2 regions of the Isoalcanivorax pacificus W11-5 genome follow, and region 2 is predicted to be linked to the other one. Evidence: predicted binding sites of a transcription regulator. Region 2 holds the regulator's gene; the other holds the start of a gene.
What was found. Region 2 encodes PhoB, which activates phosphate uptake and scavenging genes when phosphate is short. Its sites were predicted from a motif close to TGTCATANNNNTGTCANA; they were not measured.
Positions count from the first base shown of each region.

Region 1: a site for PhoB is predicted at 5,066-5,083, ahead of S7S_RS02225 (TIGR00153 family protein). Genes of this name have one in related genera too.

Region 1 covers NZ_CP004387.1:467,670-475,527, reverse strand. Annotated here, with positions in the region: gene S7S_RS02240 (branched-chain amino acid transaminase) at 1-117, opposite strand, end outside; gene glnE (bifunctional [glutamate--ammonia ligase]-adenylyl-L-tyrosine phosphorylase/[glutamate--ammonia-ligase] adenylyltransferase) at 178-3,075, opposite strand; gene tfpB (type IV pilus assembly ATPase TfpB) at 3,148-4,950, opposite strand; gene S7S_RS02225 (TIGR00153 family protein) at 5,144-5,824, shown strand; gene S7S_RS02220 (inorganic phosphate transporter) at 5,839-7,104, shown strand; gene argA (amino-acid N-acetyltransferase) at 7,247-7,858, shown strand, end outside.
Region 2 covers NZ_CP004387.1:3,953,438-3,961,295, reverse strand. Annotated here, with positions in the region: gene S7S_RS17830 (SlyX family protein) at 52-261, shown strand; gene S7S_RS17825 (MFS transporter) at 313-1,572, shown strand; gene S7S_RS17820 (hypothetical protein) at 1,564-2,439, opposite strand; gene phoR (phosphate regulon sensor histidine kinase PhoR) at 2,772-4,088, opposite strand; gene phoB (phosphate regulon transcriptional regulator PhoB) at 4,182-4,886, opposite strand; gene ubiA (4-hydroxybenzoate octaprenyltransferase) at 5,083-5,961, opposite strand; gene S7S_RS17800 (chorismate--pyruvate lyase family protein) at 6,017-6,595, opposite strand; gene rd (rubredoxin) at 6,831-6,995, shown strand; gene S7S_RS17790 (NAD(P)/FAD-dependent oxidoreductase) at 7,070-7,858, shown strand, end outside.

The DNA.
Region 1 (7,858 bases), 680 kb from region 2:
CTCGAACACGCCCATGCCATAGTGCAGGGTGTGTGTCAGCACATGTACCCTGGCTTCGCGCCAGGGCACCATTTCACCGTCCAGCCAGATAAAACCATCACGATCAGCCATCGACATGGCGTTTGTTCTCCCAAGGAAAAATTGAGACCCAGAACCGTCGCCCGGCAAGGGAGCCGGTCACTCTGTTTGTGCACCACCCTGTGCAGCACCCTGAAACCACTTGCTCCAGATAGCCCGCACGCCTTCGCGCAGCTCGGCGTAGCCGGCGGCGTCCACTTCCGATTTCTCGTTGCGAAGTGCCAATCGATGAGCCGCGGAACGGTAGGCGAGATACGCCTCCCGCAGAAGGCCGGCATCTTGGGCCGGCATCAGTTCCAGTACTGCCAGTGTTTCCAGTAGCCGCACATTATCGGTGAACCGGGTCAGTTCGCCATGCTGTGAAGCCCATCTCAGGACCCCGTATTGCACCATAAATTCGATATCAACGATACCACCCGGGTCCTGCTTGAGACTGAACTGGCCGCTCTTGGCGCTGCTGCCGAGGTGCTCGACCATGCGCTCGCGCATGGCCAGCACATCCGTGCGCAAGGCGGCCTCATTACGGCCCCGGCAGAGGATATCGTGGCGAATGGCGGCGAAGCGCTGCCCGGCCCGCTGGCAACCGGCCACCACCCGGGCACGCACCAGCGCCTGATGCTCCCAGGTCCAGGCCTTTTCGCGCTGGTATTTCTCGAACGCCACCATGGAGCTGACCAGCAGGCCGGCGGCCCCGGACGGCCGCAGCCGCGCGTCCACCTCGTACAGCTGGCCGCTCATGGTGCGCGTGGTAAGGATATGGATGATGCGCTGGCCCAGGCGGGCGAAGAACTGTTCGTTGCTGACCGGCTTGTCGCCGTCGGTCATGCCGTCGGCGGCCGCGTCATGCAGGAACACCAGATCCAGATCGGAGTTGTAGCCCAGCTCGATGCCGCCAAGCTTGCCGTAACCGACGATGATGAAATCCGGTGTGCACGGCTGGCCGTCATCCCGGTGCGGGCGCCCATGCCGTTCCACCAGTGGCGTCCAGGCCAGTTGCACTACCTGGTGCAGGATCGCCTCGGCCAGCCAGGTCAGGTAGTCACTGACGCGCATCAGCGGCAGCACCTCGGTCACTTCCGAGGCGGCCACGCGCAACAGGTGCGCCTGCTTGAAATGCCGCAGCACTTCCATCTGCTGTTCGAGATCGTCTTCCGCCACGCGCAGCAGTTGCTGGCGCAGCTCGTCGTCCAGTTCGCTGCGCTGGGGCGGCGAATACAGGGTGCGGGCGTCGAGCAGTTCGTCCAGCAGCACCGGGTGGCGGGTCAGCTGCTCGGCGATCCACGGGCTGGCCCCGGACAGCTTCACCAGTTGCGTCAGCGCGTGCGGGTTTTCCACCAGCAAGGCGATGTATGCGGAGCGGCGCAGCACGGCTTCCAGAAATGCCAGCACGCGCTGGGTGGTAATCGGGCCGCCCTGTTGATAGCCGAGGTTTTCCAGCAGGCGCGGCATCAGCCGGTCGAGGCGCTCGCGGGCGATGCGCTGCATGTTGGCGACGGCACGGCTTTCACGGAAGGCATCAAGCTGCGCCAGAATCGGTGCCGGCTCGTCAATGCCCAGCCCGCCCAGCAGGCCGGCAGCGGTTTCCTCGTCCACCAGGCCGAGCCAGACATCCAGCAGCTCGCGGTCGGCGCCTTCGACCTCCTGATGGTCCGTTTCCGGGTCGGCGATCACCTGGCTGAAATGGAAACGCACCCGGTCACGATGCCGGGACAACGCCCGTTCGCAACTGCGACGATCCCGGTACCCCATCGCCAGCGCCAGCCGCAGCCAGTCATCGTCGCTTTCCGGCAGCCGCTGGGTCTGCCGATCGGCCACGGCCTGCAGGCGGTGCTCCATATTGCGCAGGAACAGATACGCCTCGCGCAACTCTTCCGCCACATCATCCGGCAGCAGCTCCTGCTCCACCAGTTGCGGCAGCACGCGCAGCAGATTCGAGACACGCAGCGCCGGCAACTGGCCGCCGCGAATCAGCTGGAACGCCTGCACGATAAATTCCACTTCACGGATACCGCCGGGGCCAAGTTTCACATCGGCCTGGATACCCTTGCGGCGCACTTCGCGCTCGATCAGCGCCTTCATTTCGCGCAGTGATTCGAACGCGCCGTAATCGATGTAACGGCGGTACACGAACGGCTTCAGGCGCTTGACCATACGCTCACCGGCGGCAAGGTCACCCGCCACCGGGCGGATCTTGATCAGCGCGTACCGCTCCCATTCGCGGCCCTGCTCCTCGTAATACCCTTCCATGGCATCGAAGCCCACCGCCAGCGCACCGGCGCCGCCCCAGGGGCGCAGCCGCATGTCGACGCGGAACACAAAGCCGTCGGCGGTATTCTGGTCCAGCGCCTTGATCAGCTGCTGGCCGAGCCGCACGAAAAACTGGTGGTAGGACATCTCACGACGATGGCCTTCAATTTCGCCTTCATGTTCGTAGGCAAAGATCAGGTCGATATCCGAGGACAGGTTCAGTTCGCGCGCACCCAGCTTGCCCATGGCGAACACCACCATGCGCACCGGCGTGCCGCCGGGGCTCAACGGCGTCCCTTCGCGTTCGCACAGCGCGACGTAGAGTTTTTCCAGCGCGGCATTGATCAGCGTGTCCGCCAGCAACGACAGGTCGGCCACGGTGCTGTGGTAATCCCCCAGCCCGCTGAGGTCGCGCCAGATGATGCGCACCATGTGCCGGTGGCGCAGCTGCCGCAGGGCGGCGAACAGCGCCGCGTCATCGGCGGCGTCACGCAATGCGGCAGCCACTTCCTCGCGCAGGCTGCTGGCGTCCAGCCGCTGCGCCAGGTTGCCCGAATGCACCAGCCATTCCGCCAGCATGGGGGTGCGGATCATGCGCTCGGCCACATAGTCCGAGCCGGCCCAGACCTTCGGCAGCGTGGCGGCCAGCGACGGCGGCAACTCGCCGCCGGCTTCGACAAAACGCGTCCAGTGCCGGCGCAGGGCGTCGGCCAGGGTCTCTGGCAGGGATGTGAAATCGGGGATTGTCATGCGGCGCTATTGTCTGCGGGTGCGGCGCGGAATGCCAGAGGGCGTGCCTCGGGCTACGCGCTGCGAGCGGGATCAGCCGAGCAGGACATCCTGCATGGGCGTGACGCGCAGGACTTCCTCGACGGTGGTGAGGCCCAGGGCGACTTTGCGGGCGCCGCTGATGCGCAGGGGCTTCATGCCGCTCTTGAGCGCTTCGCGGGTGATGGTTTCCAGGTCGCCGCCACGGCTGATCACGCCCTTGAGGCTGCTGGTCAGCGGCATCGTCTCGTACACGCCCATGCGGCCCAGGTAGCCGGTGCCACGGCATTCCAGGCAGCCCACCGGGCGGTACACCTGCGCCGGCATCTTCAGCTTGAACGGCCGGCACAGCTCTTCCCAGGCGGCCGGTTCCACCGGCATGGCCTCTTTGCAGTGCGGGCACAGGGTGCGCACCAGCCGCTGCGCCATGACGCCGTTGACGGTGGCGGTGACCAGATACGGCGGCACACCCAGGTCGATCAGGCGGGTCACGGAGCTGGGCGCATCGTTGGTGTGCAGCGTGGAGAGCACCAGATGGCCGGTCAGCGCCGCCTGGATCGCCATGTCGGCGGTGGGCAGGTCGCGGATCTCGCCAATCATGATGATGTCCGGGTCCTGCCGCAGCAGCGCCTTCACGCCCTGGGCGAAGCCGACATCGATATTGGCCTGCACCTGCATCTGGTTGAAACTCGGCTCCACCATCTCGATCGGGTCCTCGATGGTGCAGACGTTCACCTCCGGCGTGGACAGTTGCTTGAGGGTGGAATACAGGGTGGTGGTCTTGCCCGAGCCGGTGGGGCCGGTGACAAACACGATGCCGTTGTTGTTGCCGGTCATGCGCTGCCAGATCTCGTAGTCCTCTTTCGAGAACCCGAGCTGGTCGAAGCTGCGCACCAGCACGTCCGGGTCGAAGATCCGCATCACCATCTTTTCGCCGAAGGCGGTGGGCAGGGTGGAAATACGCAGTTCCACTTCGGCGCCGTCCGGCGTCTTGGTCTTCAGGCGGCCGTCCTGCGGCTTGCGCTTCTCGGCCACGTTCAGGCGGGTGAGGATCTTCAAGCGGCTGGTGACGGCGGCCATGATCGCCGCCGGCAATTCGTACACGTCATGCAGCACGCCATCGATGCGGAAGCGCATGCGCCCGGTATCGCGGCGCGGCTCCAGGTGAATGTCGCTGGCGCGCTGGGCGAAGGCGTATTGCAGTATCCAGTCGACGATATTGACGATGTGCTGGTCGTCGGCGTCCGGCGTGCCGCCCTGCCCCAGTTCCAGCAGCTGCTCGAAGTTGGTCACCGTGCCCAGGTTCTGGCCGCTGACGTCGCGGGCGCCGGCAATCGAGCGGGACAGGTTGTAGAACTCGATGCGGTAGCGGCGCAGTTGTTCGGGGTTGGCGAACACCACTTCCAGTTCACGCTCGCGCAGCACCTGGGCCAGATGCTCTTCCCAGGCCCGCTGGAACGGCTGGTCGCAGGCCACGGTGACGCGATCGCGGCCCACTTCCACGGCGAGGATGCCGTGCCGCTCGGCAAAGGCGTAGGACATCAGCGCGGTGATCGGGTCCACTTTCGCCTTCAGCGGGTCGATGTGGAACACCGGCAAACCGGCCCGATCCGCCAGCCAGTGGCTCAGCCAGTCGATGTCCAGCACCCGCCCTTTTTGCTGCTGGTCCTCCAGCCGGTACTTGGCAACGATCTGCAGCGGGTGCCAGTTGAGTTCTTTCTTTTCGCGCGGGGTGGTGGAGATGACGTTGTAGTCGCCCTGGGTGACATGCCCGGCCTCGAGCAGTTCGCGCATGACCCAGCGCACATCGATTTCCAGGCCGGCCAGGGCCTGCGGGCTGCGAACATTGGCTGTCACGGGCGTTCTCTCCTCCGATGATCCCTGCTGTCGCCCCAGACGGACTGCGACATTCTTCTTATCCGGCAACTGTACCCGGCCTCAGGCTGCCCGTCATCGCCCCCGCAGGGAGTGATGTCACAAAGGTGAAATATCCGGTGGCTGCCCCTATACTCGCGCCCGCACCCCTCCCTATGTGACGGAGAGCCACATCATGTCCCTGGGCAGCTCTATAGCCGGCCTGTTCGGCCGTTCACCCATCAAGCCTCTACAGAAACACTACGAGACCGTGCAGCAGTGCGTGAGCGAGCTGGATGCCTTCTTTCAGGCCGCCATCGACAACGACTGGGAGCGCGGCAATGCATTGCAGCAACAGATCACCCGGCTGGAAAACGAAGCCGACGAGATGAAGAAGCAGTTCCGGCTCAACCTGCCGAACAGCCTGTTCCTGCCGATGCCGCGTACCGACCTGCTGGAGCTGATCAGCATCCAGGACCGGGTCGCCAACAAGGCCAAGGACATCGCCGGCCTGATGCTCGGCCGCCGCATGACCCTGCCCGCCCCGCTGGCCCCGCAGATGCTGGCCTACGTACAGCGCGCCATCGACACCTCCGCGCAGGCCCTGAAGGCCATCAACGAGCTGGACGAGCTGCTGGAAACCGGCTTCGGCGGCCCGGAAGTGCGCATGATCGAGGACATGATCGAAGAGCTGGACAACCTCGAGCGTGAGACCGACCGCCAGCAGATCGAGATCCGCGCCATTCTCTATGGCCTGGAAAAAGACTGGCCGCCGGTGGATGTGATCTTCCTCTACAAGATCATTGAGTGGGTCGGCGACCTGGCCGACCGCGCGCATAAAGTCGGTGGCCAGTTGCACCGCCTCGTGGCCAGTTAGGAGCGTCGTGCAGCATGGATATCATCATCGCCAACAGCACCACCATTCTCGTCCTGGCCTGCGCCTTCGGCTTTCTGATGGCCTGGGGCATCGGCGCCAACGACGTCGCCAACGCCATGGGCACCTCGGTCGGCAGCCGTGCGCTGACCGTGAAGCAGGCGATCATCATCGCGATCATCTTTGAAGCCGCCGGCGCCTACCTGGCCGGGGGTGAAGTGACCCAGACCATCCGCTCCGGCATCGTCGACAGCGAGGTCATGGCGGACACCCCCCACCTGCTGGTGTACGGCATGATGGCCTCGTTGCTGGCCGCCGGCATCTGGCTGGTAGTGGCGTCCGCCTTCGGCTGGCCGGTGTCCACCACGCATTCGATCGTCGGTGCCATCGTCGGCTTCGCGGCGGTCGGCATCGGCATGGACGTGGTGCACTGGGACAAGATGGGCAACATCGTCGCCAGCTGGGTGATCTCGCCGCTGTTTGCCGGGGTCATTTCCTACGCCCTGTTCCGCAGCGTGCAGAAGCTGATCCTCAACACCGATGACCCGTATGCCCAGGCCAAGCGCTATGTGCCGGTCTACATGTTCATGACCGGCTTCATGGTCGCCATGGTGACGTTCACCAAGGGGCTCAAGCACGTCGGGCTGCACATGAGCACGCCGGCCAGCGTGCTGTCGGCGGTCATTGCCGGCCTGGTAGTGGCCGCGGTCGGTGCGACCCTGCTGTCCCGCATCAAGCCCGATGCGCAGGCGGCAAAACAGTTCCGCTTCGCCAATGTGGAGAAGCTGTTCGCGGTACTGATGATCTTCACCGCCTGTGCCATGGCCTTTGCCCACGGCTCCAATGACGTGGCCAACGCGGTCGGCCCGCTGGCCGCGATCTACTCGGTCGTGTCCACTGGCGGTGATGTGGCGGCCCAGGCGGCGGTGCCAAACTGGGTGCTGTTGCTCGGCGCGGTGGGGATCGTGTTCGGCCTGGCCATCCTCGGCGCCCGGGTCATGAGCACGGTCGGCAGCAAGATCACCGAGCTGACCCCGAGCCGTGGCTTCGCCGCCGAACTGGGCGCGGCCTCCACCGTGGTGATCGCCTCCGGTATCGGCCTGCCGATCTCCACCACCCACACGCTGGTGGGGGCGGTGCTCGGGGTCGGCATGGCGCGCGGCATCAGCGCACTGAACCTGCGCGTGATCAGCACCATCTTCACCTCCTGGATCGTGACCCTGCCGGCCGGCGCCGGCCTGTCGATCCTGTTCTTCTACATGCTTACCGGCATCTTTGGCTGATTTGAGTGGCGCGTCGGACGTCTGACGTCGGACGTCTGACGCGAAAAGCTCAAGCCCCCCTGGCGCCCGGCGCCGCATTACAGCCCCGGCCCCGCTGATCTATACTTGCCTGTCGCACACTCAACGCAGCAGGTTCTATCCCATGGATCAGCCCGCCCGGGACGCCACGCAGGACTACGTCGCCTGGTTCCGCAATTCCTCGCCCTATATCAATGCGCACCGGGGCCGCACCTTCGTGGTGATGATTTCCGGTGAGGCGGTGCAGGAGCCGGGGTTCCACCACATCATCCATGACCTGGCGCTGCTCAACAGCCTGGGCATCCGGCTGATCCTGGTGCACGGCGCCCGCCCGCAGATCAGCGCGCGACTGTCGGCGCAGAACATCTATACCCGCTTCGAGCGTCACACCCGCATCACCGATGCCGCTGCGCTGGAGGCCGCGCTGGACGCAGTCGGCGCCGTGCGGCTGCGTATCGAGGGGCTGTTCTCCATGGGGCTGGCCAACTCGCCGATGCACAACGCGAGCATCCAGGTGGTGTCCGGCAACTTCGTCATCGCCAAGCCGGTCGGCGTGCGCGACGGTTTCGACTACCAGCACACCGGCGAGGTACGCCGGGTGCAGGTGGACGCCATCCGCCGCCAGCTGGATGACGGCAACATTGTGCTGCTCTCGCCCATCGGCTGCTCGCCCACCGGCGAGTTGTTCAACATGAACTCCGAGGAAGTGGCCTCGACCACCGCCATCGCCATGAAG
Region 2 (7,858 bases):
AAGGGATTATGATAAGGTCGGCAACTCTCTCGGCCAGGTGGAGGCAACGCCATGAGTGAACAGCGTCTGGTGGACATCGAAACCAAACTGGCCTACCAGGAAGACCTGCTGCTGGCCCTGAACGGCATCGTTGCCAGCCAGCAACAGCAGATCGACCAGCTTGAGCAGGTCTGCCGGTCCCTGATCGGCCACCTTCAGGACATGAACGAGCTGGTCAAAGACCGGCGCGGCCCCGAGGACGAGGTGCCGCCGCACTACTGATGCCCGCCGGGCAGGACGTCGTCCGGCGCGGGCCACGACAGGTAAGGGTCCATGACATCGCAGGCTTCGGCCGAACCATCCCGGCGGCGTGTGCTGCGCGAGCCGGGTTTTGCGGCGTTTCTGATTGCCCGGCTGGCGGCGGTGTTCGCCATGCAGATCCAGGCGGTGGTGGTCGCCTGGCAGGTCTACGACATCACCCGCGACCCGTTGTCGCTGGCCTGGGTGGGGCTGGCGCAATTCATTCCCATGCTGTGCCTGCTGTTGCCCGCCGGCGACCTGGTGGATCGCTACAGCCGCAAGCGCATTCTGTTGCTGAGCTGGAGCGGGCAGGCGCTGTGCAGCGGCATGCTGCTATACCTGTCCCTCGGCGAGCATGAGGTCGGTTACTACTACCTGGTGCTGGCGTTGTTCGGCTGTGCCCGCGCCTTTACCGGCCCGACCCTGCAAAGCCTGCTGCCGCAGATTGTGCCGCGTGAGCAACTGGCGCGGGCCATTGCTGTGAACAGCATGATCATGAAAGTCGCAGTGATCGGCGGGCCGCTGATGGGCGGCGTGCTGTACGCTTTTGGCGGCAGCCTCGCGTATGCGGTGTGCCTCGGCTGCTTTGTCATCGGCATCCTGATGCTGCTCCCTGTGCCGGTTCTGTACGCGGCAAAAATTCTGCCCGTTACCAATACGGCCTGGCAGCGTTTCACCGCCGGCATCCGCTATATCCGTTCACGGCCGATCATTCTCGGCGCCATCTCGCTGGACCTGTTTGCCGTGCTGCTCGGTGGCGTGGTGGCCCTGCTGCCGATCTATGCCAGCGATGTGCTGCACGTCGGGCCGGAAGGGCTGGGTGCGTTGCGCAGTGCGGTGGCGGTGGGTGCGCTGCTGATGGGGATTTATCTCAGCACCCGTGCGCTCACTCGCCATGTCGGGCGGGTGATGTTCGTGGCGGTCGCGGTGTTTGGTGTCGCCAATCTGGTGTTCGCCTTCTCGACGCTGTTCTGGGTGTCGTTCGCGGCCATGTTGGTGGCAGGCGCGGCGGACATGATCAGTGTGTATGTGCGCACCACGTTGATCCAGCTCGCGACGCCGGATGAAATGCGCGGCCGGGTGAATGCGGTGAACATGCTGTTCATCGGTTCGTCCAACGAGCTGGGCGAGTTCCGCGCCGGCACGGCGGCAGCCTGGCTGGGCACAGTGCCGGCGGCCGTGATGGGCGGCGCCGCCACGCTGGCGGTGGTGGTCGGCTGGGCCTGGGGGTTCAAGCCGTTGCGGCAGGTGGACCGGTTCAGTGATGTGGAGAGCGTGTCGCGTTCAGCCTGAGTCGGCTTGCTGTTGCAGCGTCTGCTGATGGGTGCGTTCGCGCATTTTATTGTCCAGGTACTCTTCCAGCGGCAATTCCCTGAGCTGGTCCGGGTAGTTCAGCGTCAGCGCATGCCAGCGCGCCAGACGTGTTTCCAGCGCGCTGTCTGCCGGGGCTTCGAGATAGGCCTGCAAGGCCAGATAAAAGCGCATGGTGTTGCGTTCCATCATGCCGCGCAGGCCGCGAATCGGCTTGCCGTCTTCGCTGGAAAAGCCGATGCGGTGCCGGCCTGCGGTGGCGAAATACAGGCGCTGCGCCGTGCGCGTGAGCAAGCCGTAGCTGACCGAATAACTCAGCCGCAGCAGGCTGCGCTGTGCATCCAGCGGCACGGCTTCAATGCGGATTTCATAATCACGCGTGCCGAACGGCCCGTCGGCACCCAGCATGCTGACGGCAAGCCGCGTGTCCGTGCGGGCTTCTTCGCGAAAAAGGTAGTCATTGCGGAACGACTTCTCCGGCGGCTGGTAATGCATGCGCCCGCTGTAGAGCGTGACCCGCCCGCCGCTGTCATCCTCGCGGTACACGCATGCCTTGATATTGAAATGCAGAAAGGTGATTTCACACCAAGGGTCGATGCCGGTCAGCGCGGTGCTCAATACGGCAAACGGATAATCGACAATCGCATCGACACTGCCCCGTGCGGTGTCGCCCTGTTCTTCCGACCGGATCAGCAGGCGTGACGCCAGCCCTTCACGGCGTATGGTCTCGGCCAGGGTCGCGGCGGAGATCGTCGAAGCATGCAGCGACGTAGCCCACAGGCTGGTCGTCAGCAGGCAGAGGATAAGCAGCAGTCCCGGCCGTGGCCGGGTGGGCGCCAGGGAATGCATGGGTGATAGCCTAGCCTCTTGGCCAGAGGGTGGGTAGGGGCGTTGCCGGCCTCTTGATGGCGTGGGAGGCGGCGGGCGAGGCCGAGTTCCTCGAAGCAACAGGCTTCTATGAACAACGCGTTCAGGGATTGGGCGCTGCGCTGATTGATGAGCTGGAGGTAACGCTACTGCGAGCAGCTGACGCTATGGCCCATTGAGGCATCACCCGATATCCGGCGCGTAGTGATGCAACGCTCCCCTTTCTCCATTCTTTATCGCGCTATCGACCAGCAGATACTCGTGCTGGCGGTGGCACATCATCGCCGCCGGTCTCAATACTGGCTGACACGAACTTAACCCGCTTCCTCCACACTCTGCGCCGGCGCCAGCCGGTGCGGCGGGAAATGACAGGTAAAGGTGCTGCCCTTGCCCGGCTGGCTCTGGATTTCCAGCCGCGCGTTGTGGCGGATCAGTACGTGCTTGACGATCGCCAGGCCCAGGCCGGTGCCGCCGGTCTGGGTGACGCGGCTGGAGTCCGGGCGGTAGAAGCGTTCGGTCAGGCGCGGGATATGGCGCGGGTCGATGCCGACGCCGTTGTCATGCACGCTCAGGTGGCCGCCCCGGTCATCTTCCCACCAGCGGATTTCGATGCGACCGTTTTGCGGGGTGTACTTCACCGCGTTGGTGATCAGGTTGCCGAACGCACTTTGCAGCTCTGCCGGGTCGCCGAACACAGTGGCGCTCGGGTCCACTTCCAGGTGCAACTCGTGGTTTTTTTCCGGGTCGGTGGCCTGGCCATCCTGGCGCAGGCGGCGCAGCATCGGCGCAATCTGCACGCGCTGGTTGTGCTTGTCGGCCTCGGTGCCTTCCAGGCGCGCGAGCAGCAGCAGATCGTTGATCAGGGCCTCCATGCGCTGGCTCTGCTGGTTCATCTGCAGCAGTGCGCGGTGCACGCGTTTCTGCTCTGGCGGCATGGTATCGATCAGGGTTTCCAGGTAGCCCTTGAGCACGGTCAGCGGTGTTTTCAGCTCGTGGCTGACGTTGGCGACGAAGTCCTTGCGCATCTGTTCCAGGTTGTGCAGCCGTGTCACATCGCGCACCAGCACCAGCCATTCGCCGGCACCGAAGCGGGTGATGGTGTATTCCAGCTGCACGTTGTCATCCAGCGGCGATGGCAGATCGATGGGCTGTTCGAAATTGCCGGCCTGCAGATAGGTGACAAAGCGCGGGTCGCGGACCAGGTTGGTGAACGTCTGGCGGCGGTCCTGCGGGGCGCGGAAACCGAGCAGGCGTTCGGCGGCCAGGTTCCAGTATTCCAGCCGGCCGCGTTTGTCGACCACGACCACCGCGTCGCGCAATGCGGTAACGGAGCTTTCCGCGCGGCTGATCAATTGCTGCAGGTCATCGCGTGCTGCGTATTCCTTGCGCAGCATGCGGTAGATGGCGTCGAACAGTTCGCCCCAGGCGCCGGTGCCCTCCGGGGGTTCCCAGTCGTCGGGGTAACGCATGATCCAGCGATGGAAACGCACCAGCTGGCCGAAGGAATAACCGATGTAGGCAATCGGCAACAGCGCCGCCGGCCACAGGGTGCCAAGATACCAGGACAGCGCAAAGCCGATCACCAGCAGCAGGGCGATACGGCGCAGTTCGGTGTTCGCAGTAAAATTCAAGCCGGTTTCTCCACCATCGGCACGCGCTACGTTGTCCGGTGACCCAGGCAGGTCATCCGGTCAGCGCAGTGTACCCTGCCGCCACGGCGTGCGTCAGGCGACGCGCGGGGTCTTGATGGAGAAGCGGTACCCGGTGCCGCGCACGGTCTGGATGAACCGGTCGAAATCATACGGCGACAGGGCCTTGCGCAGGCGGCGGATGTGGACGTCGATGGTGCGGTCTTCCACGTACACGTTGGCACCCCACACCTGGTCCAGCAGCTGCGTGCGGGAGTAGGCGCGTTCCTGGTGGCTCATGAAGAATTCCAGCAGGCGGTATTCGGTCGGGCCCATGTCCACCGGGTCGCCGTTGGCGGTGATGCGGTGGCTGACCGGGTCCAGGCACAGGCCTTCCACTTCGATGGCTTTCTCGGCGCCACCGGCAGACGTGCGGCGCAGCACGGCCTTGATGCGCGAGATCAGTTCGCGGGTGGAAAACGGCTTGGTGATGTAGTCATCCGCGCCGACGTCCAGGCCCTGGATCTTGTTGTCCTCTTCGCTCTTGGCGGTGAGCATGATGATCGGAATTTCCGAGGTGCCCTCGTCGCGCTTGAGGCGGCGGGCCAGTTCGATGCCGCTCACCGAGGGCAGCATCCAGTCGAGCAGCACCAGCTCCGGGCGTGCATCGACAATGATCTCGTGAGCCTGCTGGGCGTTTTCCGCTTCCAGCACTTCAAAGTCGGCCAGCTCCAGCGCCACCGCGACCATCTCGCGGATCGCCGGCTCGTCGTCAACAATCAGGATCTTGTGTTTGCTCATGGCGGTCAGTTTTTTCGCTAATGGTTTAGGGTGCCCATTAGATGGCCGTTTAGTGACAAGAATATGACACCGCCACCGCTGTCAACAGCAGGCCGACGGCCCCGCCAGCGTGAAACCCCGCAAATGGCGTGGTTTGGGAGATATGAGCGGCCGCAGTGTAAAAATTTTTACATTTCTGTCGGCCGGTCACGGTGATTCAGCGCAGCAGGTATTGCAGCCACAGGCCCGCGAAGATAGCCAGGCCCACCCACTGGTTATTGAGGAAGGCGCGGAAGCAGGCCGCCGGTTCGCGGTCACGGATCAGCCACTGCTGGTAGACGAACAGCACAGCGGCGACGGCCAGCCCCAGGTGCCAGGGCCAGCCGAAATCCAGGCCGCGGCCGAGCAGCCACAGTGGCCACAGTGTCAGGGCCTGCAGCACACCGATGATCAGCCGGTCGGCGTCACCGAACAGAATGGCGGTGCTCTTGATGCCGATCTTGAGGTCGTCCTCGCGGTCGCACATGGCGTACTGGGTGTCGTAGGCCACGGTCCACACCACCTTGGCGGTGAAGATCAGCCAGGCCGCCGCCGGCAGGCTGCCCGTCTCGGCCGCAAACGCCATCGGGATGGCCCAGCCAAAGGCGGCGCCGAGAAACAGTTGCGGCAGGAAGGTGAAGCGCTTCATGAAGGGGTACAGGATCGCCAGCCCGGCGCCGCCAAAAGAAAGATAGAAGGTGAAGCGGTTCAGCGGGATCAACAGCAACAGCGCCAGCACCAGCAGGCCGGCGAACAGCAGCAGCGCCTGTTTCGCGCTCAGGGCGCCGGTGGCCAGTGGCCGCTCGCGGGTGCGGGCCACGCTGCCGTCGAAATCACGGTCGGCAAAGTCGTTGATCACACAGCCGGCGGCGCGCATCACCCAGACGCCGGCAATAAACACCAGGATCACGGTCAGGCTCGGCGTGCCGTCGCCGGCCACCCAGACCGCCCAGAGCGTGGGCCAGAGCAGCAGCAAGGCGCCGATCGGGCGATCCAGGCGCATCAGCTGAATCCAGGGCCAGAGAGCGGGGTAGCGGGTCTGTATCGCAGCAAGCATCAGCGGTCTGCCTTGTCCGTGAAAGGCGTCATCATAGCGCCGATGGACACGGGCTTCAGCGCCGGTGATGGGAGGGCATGCCACCGGCGACGTCTGGCCGTGCCCACAGCGCCGGCAGGAAGAATTCCGCCACCAGACAGGGCTGGCCACGTTTCTCGAACAGCGACTCGCGCCCCCAGACCGGACCGTGTAGGCCGGGCACCGGCAGGCGGGCGCCATCGAGGCAGGTGACCCAGACGGCGCGCCGCGTGGCCTGCGGCGGCTTGAACAGCTCCAGGCCCAGTGAGCGGCGGGCCATATGACCGAGCACCCGGTTGGCGCCGCGCAGCGAGCGCAGTGGCAGCATGCTGCGCGCAAAGACCACCGGTTCGCCATCGAGCGTCAGCAACACTTCACGCAGTAGCGCATGCTGGCGCGGGCGCTGGCCGGCCAGGCGCAGTTCGGTGGCGGTGGGCCGGGTAATCAGTTGGCGCAGCGGCTGCACGGCGAAGCGGCCATGCTGGCGCAGGCGGCGGGTCAGGGAGCCGCTGTCGGCGATCCAGTCACCGATCACCGGGGGCAGGGGCTGGCGTCCAAGGGGTTGCCAGTGGCACTGTGCAGGCAGGATGGGACTGGGGTAAAACGGCTGCTTCACGGAAGAGGCTCCGGCCGGCTGGAGGATGCCGCGCGCACTATGCGCCAGGGTCCCGGTCTTGGCAAGAAACCGGCGGCGCATCAGGGTGGGTCATATGTTGCCAGAGGCGAATGGCATTGTGGCCCCGATGTCATTGATTTTTCATATGGGCGCCGCTAGTTTAGGCGCCTTCGCGGGTCACCCGGCTGCCTTCGCCGGCCGGTGACTTAGCCCCGGATAAGCGTGAGGAAAGATCATGAGAAAGTGGGAATGCGTAGTGTGCGGCTTCATTTATGACGAAGCCGAGGGCCTGCCGGACGAAGGCATTGCGCCGGGCACCGCCTGGGACGACGTACCGGATGATTGGGTTTGCCCGGATTGCGGCGTTTCCAAAGATGATTTCGAAATGGTGGAAATCTGATCCATCCCACCTGCGGGGCGCGACGCGCCCCGGACCGCCTGCCCTGATCAATGCCGCCGGACACCGAGAAGCCTATGGACCCCATTATCGTCATCGGAACCGGCCTGGCCGGTTTCAATCTGGTCAAAGAGCTGCGCAAGCTCGACCAGGATACCCCCGTGATCATGCTGACCGCCGATGACGGTCGTAACTATTCCAAGCCGATGCTCTCCACCGGTTTCACCAAAGAAAAGGGCGCGGACGAACTGGCCATGGGGGGTCCGGAACAGACCGCATCGACCTTCAATGCCACGCTGCGTACCGGCGTTACCGTTACGGCGATCGATCGTGACGCAAAACAAGTGGTGCTCGGCGACGAACGGCTGACCTACAGCAAGCTGGTGCTGGCCTGCGGCGCCGACGTGTTCCGCCCGCCGATGGAAGGCGACGGCATGGACGCGGTCTATACCGTCAACGACCTGATGGACTACGCCCGCTTCCGCGAGGCGGCCGCCGGCAAGAAAACCGTGCTGGTGGTGGGCGGCGGCCTGATCGGCTGTGAGTTCGCCAACGACCTCACCAACGGCGGTTATAAGGTGCATGTGGTGGAGCCGGTAGGCCGCTGCCTGCCGACCTTCCTGCCGGAGCCGGCATCGGTGGCGGTGTCGTCCGCGCTGGGCAAACTCGGTGTGGTGTTTCACTTCGGCCCGTTTGCGCAGCGCGTGGACCGGCACGGCGACGGTGTGCGGGTGACGCTGTCCGATCACAGCACCGTGGACGTGGATATCGTGCTGTCTGCCGTGGGCCTGCGCCCGCGCATTGGCCTGGCCAAAGACGCCGGCCTGGACACCGGCCGCGGTGTCAAAGTGGACCGTTTCCTGCGC